Regions from separate parts of the Arthrobacter sp. RT-1 genome, predicted to be linked through region 1. Evidence: riboswitches for the same ligand, from Rfam matches in the RefSeq annotation. Region 1 holds a riboswitch; the other holds the start of a gene.
What was found. Region 1 has a riboswitch for glycine ahead of gcvP (aminomethyl-transferring glycine dehydrogenase). Riboswitches for the same ligand answer to the same signal wherever they lie in the genome.

Region 1 (5,593 bases):
GTCCTCCACCCAGGGCCGCAGAGGACTCGGCCCATCCCCAGAACTTAGCGGTTCACCCAGCGCCAACAAAGCACGCACGCAAAAGCCCAAGGTGACGTTCAGGGGCCCCTTCGGGTGCGGCCTCCGGCAGCGTGCTCCCCACCGTCTCCCTAACCTCGCAAGCTCGGCCAGGGAACCCTGACGGCGTGGGCCCCTGCAGTGGGGAACCTGCCTCCGAGGGCTGGCTGGCCGGGCTTTTCGAAAGCGTGCGTCAAAGCGACGAAGGAGCAGCACGCGTGAAAAGTCCGGCCTGGCAGCCCGGACCGGGCCAGGACGCGCGGCTACTTTGAGCGCTTGTAGAACGGCAGTTCGACGACTTCGAAGGGCTCTGCCTTGCCGCGGAGGTCGATGTCCAGGGCCGTGCCGGGTGCGGTGTGTTCGACGTCGACGTAGGCCATGGCGACGGGGTAGCCGAGGGTGGGTGAGGGCTGGCCGGAGGTCACCTCGCCGACGGTGACACCGTCTTTGAGGACCGGGTAGTGGGCGCGGCCGGCGCGGCGGCCCAGGCCCTTGAGTCCTACCAGGCGGCGGCCGGTGGTGGTGCCGGCGCCGGCTTCCTTCTTGGCTGCCAGGGCTGCCTTGCCCACGAAGTCGCCTTCCTTGGAGAGCGCGACGACCGGGCCCAGCCCGGCGGCGAACGGGTCACCCTGCTGGGACAGTTCGTTGCCGTACAGCGGCATCCCGGCTTCAAGGCGCAGGGAGTCCCGGCATGCCAGCCCGGCGGGACTGAGCTCACCTTCGTCGGCGATGGCGATGAGTGCCTGCCAGAGGGCGGCCGCGGCGTCGTTGGCCACGAAGATCTCGAACCCGTCCTCGCCGGTGTACCCGGTGCGGGCCAGCAGGAGTTCTTGCCCTGTGCCGGCCACCAGGAACGGCACCTCCACGGCGGCGTAGTACTTCAGCTCCGTGACGGCGCTGTGGTTCGCGGCGGGCACCAGCCGGAGCAGCAGCTCCTGTGCTTTCGGGCCCTGGACTGCGATCAGAGATGTCGCTGCGGAGGCATCCCGGACCTCGACATCGAAGCTGGCGGCCCGTTCTGCCAGCGCCGCGGCCACCACTGCTGCGTTGCCGGCGTTGGGGACCACCAGGAACACGTCGGTCCCGTCCGGTGCTGCCGGGCGCCGGTAGGTGATGAGGTCGTCGATGATGCCGCCGTCCTCGTTGCAGATCAGCGAGTACTTGGCTTTGCCCACCGGCATGGCGGAGATCCTGCCCACCAGGGCGTAGTCCAGGAACGCGGCCGCATCGGGGCCGGTCACCCAGACCTCACCCATGTGGGACAGGTCGAACAGCCCCGCGCTCTTGCGGACGGCGTGGTGTTCAGCCAGTTCTGAGCTGTATTTAAGCGGCATCTGCCAGCCGCCGAAGTCCGTGAAGGATGCACCCAGTTTTTTGTGCTCGTCGTAGAGAGCGGTGTACTTCTCAGGCATGCTGGTCCTTAGTTCTCGAAGTCTTCAAGCGGCGGGCAGGAGCAGATGAGGTTGCGGTCCCCGGCTGCGCCGTCGATCCTGCCCACAGGCGGGAAGTACTTGTCCTGCTTGAGGTGGTGGACCGGGAAGGCGGCCTGTTCCCGCGGGTAGGCGCGGTCCCAGTCGGAAGATACGACGGCGGCTGCCGTGTGGGGTGCGCGGCGCAGCGGCGAATCGGCGACGGTGAAGTCGCCGTTCGCCACCTGGTCGATTTCGTGCCGGATGGTGATCATGGCTTCGATGAAGCGGTCCATCTCGGCGAGGTCCTCGGACTCGGTGGGTTCCACCATCAGGGTGCCGGCGACAGGGAACGCGAGGGTGGGGGCGTGGAAGCCGAAGTCGATGAGGCGCTTGGCCACATCCTCGGCCGTGACGCCGGTCTTCGCAGTGAGCTCGCGGAGGTCAAGGATGCACTCGTGCGCCACAAGTCCGCCTTCACCGGTGTAGAGGACGGGGAAGTGTTCGTTGAGGCGGGAGGCGATGTAGTTTGCGGCCAGCAGCGCGGACTTCGTGGCCTCGGTCAGGCCCTCGCCGCCCATCAGCTTCACATATGCCCACGAAATCGGCAGCACGCCTGCGGAGCCGAAGCGGGACGCGGAAATCGGTACGTCGTTGCCTTCGGTCCACGACGCCGCGTCGCCGGGCATGAAGGGTGCGAGGTGTGCTTTTGCTGCGACCGGTCCGACGCCGGGGCCGCCGCCGCCGTGCGGGATGCAGAAGGTCTTGTGCAGGTTCAGGTGTGATACGTCGCCGCCGAACTTGCCGGGTTGGGCCAGCCCGACCAGGGCGTTGAGGTTGGCACCGTCGATGTAGACCTGGCCGCCGGCCGCGTGGATGGCGTCGCAGACCTCGCGGACGTCTGCGTCGTACACACCGTGGGTGGAGGGGTAGGTGATCATGATCGCCGAAAGGGCGTCCTTGTGCGCGTCGATCTTGGCGTACAGGTCCGCGTGGTCGATAGTTCCGTCGGCGGCGGTGGCCACCACCACAACCTTCATGCCGGCCAGGACGGCGGAGGCAGCGTTGGTGCCGTGCGCGGAGGCCGGGATCAGGCAGACATTGCGCTGCTCGTCACCGCGTGACAGGTGGTAGCCGCGGATCGCGAGCAGGCCTGCGAGTTCACCCTGGGATCCGGCGTTGGGCTGGATGGACACCTGGTCGTAGCCGGTGATCTCGGTCAGCTGCGCCTCGAGGTCAGCAATCAGTTCACGCCAGCCCTCGGTCTGCGAGTCCGGGGCGAACGGGTGGATCGAGGCGAACTCCGGCCAGGAAATGGCTTCCATCTCCGCGGTGGCGTTTAGCTTCATGGTGCACGAACCCAGCGGGATCATGGTGCGGTCCAGCGCCAGGTCCCGGTCGGACAGCTTCCGGATGTAACGCAGCAGCTGGGTCTCGGAGCGGTGCGTGTTGAACACCGGGTGCTGCAGGTAGCCGCTGGAGCGTTCGACGGCGGGGTCCAGCGCAAAACTGCCTGTGGATCCGACCGCTTCGGCGCCGAAGACGGAAACGACATCGGCGACGACCGCCGTCGTGGTGGTTTCATCAACGGAGATGCCCACGGTGTCGGCGTCGATGCCCCGCAGGTTGATGCCCTTGGCCTCGGCGGCCGCAACGATTTCGGCAGCCCTGCCGGGCACGCGGACGGTGACGGTGTCAAAGAAGGAGGTGTGCAGAACCTCTGCCCCGGCAGCCTTCAGGGAAGCAGCCAGCGTGCGGGCATGGCGGTTGGCGGTCTGGGCGATCGCCTTCAGCCCCTCGGGGCCGTGGTAAACGGCGTACATCGACGCAACAATGGCCAGCAGGGCCTGCGCGGTGCAAATGTTCGACGTCGCCTTCTCGCGCCGGATGTGCTGTTCGCGGGTCTGCAGCGCAAGCCGGTAGGCGGGGACACCGGCGTCGTCCTTGGACACGCCCACCAGGCGGCCGGGCATGGAGCGCTCGAGCCCCTTCTGGACCGCCATGTACGCGGCGTGCGGGCCGCCGAAGAACAGCGGGACGCCAAAACGCTGGGCCGAGCCGACGGCGATATCGGCGCCCTGCTCCCCCGGCGGGGTGATCAGGGTCAGCGCCAAGAGGTCAGCCGCGACGGTCACGAGCGCGCCGCGTTCCTTGGCCTCAGCGATAACGGCGGAGTGGTCGAAGACGCGGCCCGAAACGCCGGGCTGCTGCAGCACGACGCCGTTGATGGCACCGTCCGGCAGGCCCGCGGACAGGTCGGCAATTTCAACCTCGAAGCCGAGCGCCTCAGCGCGGCCCTTCACGATCGCGATGGTCTGCGGCAGGCAGTCCGCGTCCAGGACGGTCTTGCCATCCCTGGCGTCCTTGTTCTTGTTCGCGCGGCGCATCATGAGTACCGCTTCGGCCACGGCGGTGGCTTCATCGAGCAGGGACGCGTTGGCGATGGGCAGGCCAACGAGGTCCTGGACCATGGTTTGGAAGTTCAGCAGCGCCTCAAGCCGGCCCTGCGAAATTTCAGGCTGGTACGGGGTGTAGGCCGTGTACCAGGCCGGGGATTCCAGGATGTTGCGGCGGATCACGGGCGGGGTCACCGTGTCGAAGTAGCCCTGGCCGATCATCTGCACGGCCGTCCTGTTCTTGGCTGCCAGCTTGCGCAGTTCGGCGAGCGCTTCCACCTCGCTCAGGGCCGCGGACAGTTTCAGCGGGGTTTCCTGACGGATGTCCTTGGGGACCGCCGTATCAACCAGGGCGTCCACGGTGTCGAAGCCGACGGCTTTCAACATGGCGTCGACGTCGGCCTGGCGCCGTGCGCCAATATGACGGTCAACGAAGGTGGCAGCTGAGGCCAGGGAGGCGGAGGCCGGAGATACGGTCACGAGGAACTCCATAATTCAGGTGGCGCAGGGTACGCCACATCGATTCGGGTTCCTCCCCGCTCTGTATTGGACCTGAGAGTTTCCGCGTTGCCGTGCTTGCGCATGGCCCCGCTTGCACCGTCGGTGAGCACAACAGTCCTTGGTCTCCCGTAGCCGGGACGGCCCAGGCGGACTGCCTGCTGCTTTCCAGAGGTGCCTCGCCGCGGCGGTACATGGGCCTGTGAGATTCCTGGGGAGGGTTTGCTCCTACGGCGCCTGCTTGTACTTTCGGCAGAACTCTCCCGCCGCAGATCAAAGGCTATTCATTTGGATTGCTGAGAACGGCCGGTGAGGGCCTTCACAGCCTCCAATTGTCCTACGCCGCAGCCCCTGGGGCAAATGGCGGCCTACCTGCGCAGGCGCTCCAGGGCAGCAAGGAGATTGTCCACATCCGCGGCGGCTCCGCCTTCCGGAACGGGGCCGACGGCCAACATGGCATTGAAGTAGAGCCCGTCCCCCATGTAGAGCACTGCTTTGGCCAGTGCCGGGCCCACATCGGCGGCGATCTCGTCCAGCCAGCGCTGCTGGATGGCGGCGAAGCGGCGGCGCGTTTCCTCGTGCGCCACTTCTGCGAGCCGGGTCGCGGCGACGATTGCCCGGTCCAGCGGGGTGTCAGCCCAGACGGAGGACCTGATGAAGTATGCCGCGGCCCCCTCCTCCGCCTTGGCCATGGCATCGGCGTCGGCTCCGGCCAGTTCGTCCAGCCGGTCCAGCAGCACCTGGATCAGGGCTTCCTTGTTTGGAAAGTGGTAGAGCAGGCCGCCCTTGGAAACCCCGGCCTTCGCCGCGACGGCGTCAAGGGTGGCTGCACGCTCCCCCACGTCGATCAGAAGGGTTTCAAAGGCGTCAAGTACGGCGTCGCGGGCTACGGGCTTGCGGGGCATGCCTCTAATCATGCCTTCCTCCATGCATCATTCCTCAAACCCAGCGGTTCGTAACTATACCGTCCAGACGGTACAGTTATGGCATGACCATTTCCGCTGGCACCACCAGGACCTCTGCATCTGCTTCCGGCAGTCCGCTTTCCCGGGCGCCGTGGCGTGACTGGCTTGCCCTGGGCCTGCTGATGTTCCCGGTGCTGCTGGTCGCGGTGGACAACACCGCGCTGACGTTTGCCCTGCCAGCCATCGCAGGCTCACTGGACCCCTCCGGAGTCCAGCTCCTGTGGATCGTGGATGCGTATCCGCTGGTCCTTGCAGGACTGCTGGTGTC
Region 2 (5,593 bases), on a different contig from region 1:
CGGGGTAGTGGGCGCGGGCTGCGCGGCGGCCGGTTCCCTTGAGGCCCACCAGCTTTTGGCCGACCGTTGATCCGAATCCGGCAGCCTTGATTGAGGCCAGCGCCTCCTTGCCCACGAAGTCGCTCTCCTTGGTGAGCGACACAACGGGGCCGAGGCCCGCGGAGTAGGCGTTCACGTGGCGGGACAACTCGTTCCCGTACAGCGGCATGCCGGCTTCAAGGCGGAGCGAGTCGCGGGCGGCGAGGCCGGCGGGGATCAGGCCGGAGCCTTCACCTGCTTCCAGCAGCGCGTCCCAGAGCCCGGCCGCGTCCAGGTTGCCGATGTAGATCTCGAAGCCGTCCTCGCCGGTGTACCCGGTGCGGGCCACAAGGAGATCCTGGACCGCACCGCTGACGGTGATGCCCACCTCAACGGCGGCGTAGTACTTGAGTTCCGTGACCAGCGGGTGCTGGTGCGCCGGGACGAGCTTCAGCAGGATTTCTTCGGCCGCCGGTCCCTGGATGGCGATCAGCGAAGTGTCGGCAGAGGCGTCCTCGACGGCGACATCGAAGTCCGCCGCCCGCTCCAGGAGTGCCCTGGCCACGACGGCGGCATTGCCCGCGTTGGGAACCACCAGGTACTGGTCCACGCCTTCCTTCGGGGAAGGGCGGCGGTAGGAGATGAGGTCGTCGATGATGCCGCCGTCGGCGTCGCAGATCAGTGAGTACTTCGCCTTGCCGACGGCAACCGCGGAGAGTTTTCCGGCCAGGGCGTAGTCCAGGAACGCTGCGGCGTCGGGACCGGTCACCCAGACTTCACCCATGTGGGAGAGGTCGAACAACCCGGCAGCATTGCGGACCGCGCGGTGTTCCGCCAGCTCTGATGCGTACTTGAGCGGCATCTGCCAGCCACCGAAGTCCGTAAAGGAGGCGCCGGCTTTTTTGTGCTGCTCGAACAGGGCAGTGTATTTCTCGGTCATCAGGAATCCTTACTGTTGCCGGTGGTCGAGCCTGTCGAGATCCAGGTTTCGACAGGCTCAACCAACGGGCGAATTAGTTTTCGAAGTCTTCGAGCGGCGGGCAGGAGCAGATGAGGTTGCGGTCCCCGGCTGCGCCGTCGATCCGGCCGACGGGCGGGAAGTACTTGTCCTGCCGCAGTGCAGAGACAGGGAAGGCGGCCTGCTCGCGCGGGTAGGCGCGGTCCCAGTCAGAGCTGACGACGGCGGCTGCCGTGTGGGGTGCGTTGCGCAGCGGCGAGTTTTCCAGGGTGAAGTCCCCGGCGGCCACCTGATCGATTTCGGCGCGGATGGTGATCATCGCGTCGATGAAGCGGTCGATCTCGGCGAGGTCCTCCGACTCGGTGGGCTCCACCATCAGCGTCCCGGCCACCGGGAAGGCGAGCGTGGGGGCGTGGAAGCCGAAATCGATGAGCCGCTTGGCCACGTCCTCGGCAGTGACGCCCGTCTTCGCCGTCAGCTCGCGCAGGTCGAGGATGCACTCGTGCGCCACGAGCCCGCCCTCACCGGTGTACAGGACCGGGAAAAACTCGTTCAGCCGGGAAGCGACGTAGTTGGCCGCCAGCAGCGCGGACTTCGTAGCCTCGGTCAGGCCCTCGCCGCCCATCAGCTTCACATATGCCCACGAAATCGGCAGCACGCCTGCGGAGCCGAAGCGGGACGCGCTGATGGCCACGCCGTGGCCCTCCTCATGCGCGGCTTTATTGGCGTCGCCCGGCATAAAGGGTGCCAGGTGTGCTTTGGCAGCAACCGGGCCGACGCCGGGTCCGCCGCCGCCGTGCGGGATGCAGAAGGTCTTGTGCAGGTTCAGGTGCGACACGTCGCCGCCGAACTTGCCCGGCTGCGCCAGGCCAACGAGCGCGTTCAGGTTTGCCCCGTCGACGTAGACCTGCCCGCCCGCGGCGTGGATGGCGTCGCAGACCTCGCGGACGTCGGCGTCGTACACGCCATGGGTGGAGGGGTAGGTGATCATGATGCAGGACAGGACGTCCTTGTTGGCCTCGATCTTCGCGGTCAGGTCAGCGTGGTCGATGGTTCCGTCGGCGGCGGTGGCCACCACAACAACCTTCATGCCGGCCAGGACCGCGGAGGCAGCGTTGGTGCCGTGCGCGGACGCCGGGATCAGGCAGACATTGCGCTGGTCGTCGCCGCGGGACAGGTGGTAGCCGCGGATCGCCAGCAGCCCTGCAAGTTCACCCTGGGAACCGGCGTTGGGCTGGATGGACACCTGGTCATAGCCCGTGATCTCGGTGAGGTCGGCTTCCAGGCCTTCAATCAGTTCGCGCCAGCCCTCAGTTTGCGAGTCGGGGGCGAACGGGTGGATCGAGGCGAATGCGGGCCAGGAGATGGCTTCCATCTCCACGGTGGCGTTCAGCTTCATGGTGCACGAACCCAGCGGGATCATGGTACGGTCCAGCGCCAGGTCGCGGTCCGAGAGGCGGCGGATGTAACGCAGCAGCTGGGTCTCGGAGCGGTGGGTGTTGAACACCGGGTGCTGCAGGTAGCCCGAGGTGCGGAGCACCGTTTCGGGCAGCTCGTAGCCCTGTGCGTCCCCGATGGGACCGGCGCCAAAGGCGACGGCAACAGCGGAAAGTGTTGCCGCCGTCGTCGTCTCATCGATGGAAACACCAACAGTGTCTTCGTCGACGAAGCGCAGGTTGATGCCCCGGGCCTCAGCCGCGGTGATGGCCTTGCGGGCCTTGCCGGGGACACGGATGGTAAGGGTGTCGAAGAAGGAGTCGCTGACGAGCTCCCGGCCCACCCTGGCGAGGGCGGTGGCGAGCACCCGGGTGTTGTTGTGGACCCTCTCGGCGATGGCCTTCAACCCGTCCGGGCCGTGGTAAACGGCGTAGAAGGAGGACACGATGGCGAGCAGCGCCTGGGCGGTGCAGATGTTCGAGGTCGCCTTTTCCCGGCGGATGTGCTGCTCGCGGGTCTGCAGCGCGAGACGGTAGGCGGGGGCGCCTGCGTTGTCCTTGGACACGCCGACGATGCGGCCCGGCAGGGTGCGTTCCATGCCGGTCCGGACGGCCATGTAGGCCGCGTGCGGGCCGCCGAAGAACAGCGGAACGCCAAAGCGCTGGGTGGAGCCGACGGCGATATCGGCGCCCTGCTCGCCTGGAGGGGTGATCAGGGTGAGGGCGAGGAGGTCGGCAGCGACGGTGACGAGGGAGCCGCGTTCCTTGGCTTCAGCGATGACCCCCGACTGGTCCCACACCCGGCCCGAGACGCCGGGCTGCTGCAGCACGATGCCGTTGATGGCGCCGTCGGGCAGTCCGTTGGACAGGTCGGCGACCTCCACCTCGAAGCCGAGCGCCTCGGCGCGGCCCTGAACGATGGCGATGGTCTGGGGAAGGCAATCGGCATCCAGGACGGTCTTGCCGTCCTTGGCGTCCTTATTCTTATTGGCCCGGCGCATCAGCAGCACGGCCTCTGCCACGGCGGTGGCTTCGTCCAACAGCGAGGCGTTGGCGACCGGAAGCGCGGTCAGGTCCTGGACCATGGTCTGGAAGTTCAGCAGCGCCTCAAGCCGGCCCTGGGAAATTTCAGGCTGGTAGGGGGTGTAGGCCGTGTACCAGGCCGGCGCTTCCAGGACGTTGCGGCGGATGACGGCCGGGGTGATGGTGTCGTAGTAGCCCTGGCCGATCATCTGGACCGCGGTCTTGTTTTTGGCGGCGATCCGGCGCAGCTCGGCCAGGACCTCAACCTCGCTCATGGCGGCTGCCAGCCGGAGGGCGTTGTCCTGGCGGATCGAGGCAGGGACGGCAACGTCCACGAGACCGTCCACGCTGTCGTAGCCCACGGCTTTGAGCATCGCGTCGACGTCGGCCTGGCGGCGCGCGCCGATGTGCCGGTCGGCAAAAGTCGATGGAAGGGATTGAATCGTCATGAGGAACTCCAGGTCTGGCCGGCCACGGGTGGCACGGCATGGTTTGGGTTCCTCCCCGCTCTGTATTGGACCTGAGAGATTCCGGTGGAGCCTGTTTGTGGCAGGGCCCGCCTTGCACCGTCGGTGAGTCCGGGACCCCTCGTCAAAGGGATGTGGCCGGGCTGCTTTCCAGAGTCGCCTCGCCGTGACGGTACATGGGCCTGAGAGATTCCTGGGGAGGATTTGCTCCTACGGCGCCTGCCCGGTGTTGCTCCGGGAGGACTCTCCCGTCACAGCTCGAAAGGCTTATTCAAATATGGGTGATTCGGCTCACAAGGTACAGGCTGAAGGGCTTCGAAAGCAAATCCGTCCAGTCATGACGGGCGGGAGCAGCGGTTTGGCGACGTTGTTGCGGGCAGGGGTTTGACAATCGTTCGTGACCGGAACCACACTGAACCCGTGATCGGCGCTGCTTCGCAACTGATCATGACTTCTAACTTAAAATGCCTTTGACCTGCGGCGGGAGAGTCCTGCCCGGTACATTCAGCAGGCGCCGTAGGAGCAAACCCTCCCCAGGAAACTCTCAGGCCCCCGTACCGCCGCGGAAAGGCAACTCTGGAAAGCAGCCAGGCAGGTCCTGGCTCACCGACGGTGCAAGCACGCCTTTATGGCTGCGGAAACTCTCAGGTCCTGTACAGAGCGGGGAGGAACCGAATCTTTGTGGCACTTGACGGTGCTGCTTGAACGATGGAGTTCCTCATGACGATTCATCCCCCGACGTCCCCCAGCGGCCAACCACACCCAGGCAAAGCCCCACACCGCGAACCCCCGCACCTGGAGCGGCAGCTCAGCAACCGGCACATCCAGCTCATCGCCATCGGCGGAGCCATTGGCACAGGCCTCTTCATGGGCTCCGGCAAAACAATCTCCGCGGCTGGCCCGTCCGTGATCTTTGTGTACATGATCATCGGGTTCATGCTCTTCTTCGTGATGCGGGCCATGGGCGAACTGCTGCTGAGCAACCTGAACTACAAGTCCTTCAGCGATTTCGCGGCCGACCTCCTGGGGCCCTGGGCCGGGTTCTTCACGGGATGGACCTACTGGTTCTGCTGGGTGATCACCGGCATCGCCGACGTCATCGCCATCGCAGGGTACTCCCGGGAACTCTGGCCCTCGCTGCCGCTCTGGATCCCCGGGCTGGCCACGGTCGCCATTCTCCTGCTGCTCAACCTCGCCACCGTGAAGGCGTTCGGTGAGACGGAATTCTGGTTCGCCCTCATCAAGATCATCGCCATCGCAGCGCTGATCATCGTGGGCCTGTTCATGATCTTCACCGGGTTCCAAAGCGAAGCAGGAGCCGCCGGGTTCAGCAACCTGTGGAGCCACGGCGGTTTCTTCCCCAACGAATTCATGGGTTTCGTGGCCGGCTTCCAGATCGCCGTTTTCGCCTTCGTCGGCATCGAGCTTGTTGGCACAACGGCCGCCGAGGCCAAGAATCCTGAACGGAACCTGCCCAAGGCCATTAACGCCATCCCCATCCGCGTGCTGCTCTTCTACGTCGGCGCCCTGATCATCCTGATGTCCGTCACCCCCTGGACCCAGTTCGCGGCCGGCCACAGCCCCTTCATCGGAATGTTCTCCCTGGCCGGGCTTGGAGCCGCGGCAACCATCGTCAACCTGGTGGTCCTGAGCTCCGCCATGTCCTCCGCCAACTCGGGCATTTACTCCAC

Region 2: another riboswitch for glycine. It lies ahead of gcvP (aminomethyl-transferring glycine dehydrogenase); the one in region 1 lies ahead of gcvP (aminomethyl-transferring glycine dehydrogenase).

Annotation. Positions count from the first base shown of each region.
Region 1 is NZ_QRGQ01000005.1:22,791-28,383, reverse strand. It holds gene gcvT (glycine cleavage system aminomethyltransferase GcvT) at 321-1,469, opposite strand; gene gcvP (aminomethyl-transferring glycine dehydrogenase) at 1,478-4,354, opposite strand; glycine riboswitch at 4,539-4,636, opposite strand; gene DXK94_RS05605 (TetR/AcrR family transcriptional regulator) at 4,729-5,265, opposite strand; gene DXK94_RS05600 (MFS transporter) at 5,349-5,593, shown strand, end outside.
Region 2 is NZ_QRGQ01000003.1:195,486-201,078, forward strand. It holds gene gcvT (glycine cleavage system aminomethyltransferase GcvT) at 1-958, opposite strand, end outside; gene gcvP (aminomethyl-transferring glycine dehydrogenase) at 1,032-3,884, opposite strand; glycine riboswitch at 4,063-4,163, opposite strand; glycine riboswitch at 4,374-4,472, shown strand; gene DXK94_RS04965 (amino acid permease) at 4,623-5,593, shown strand, end outside.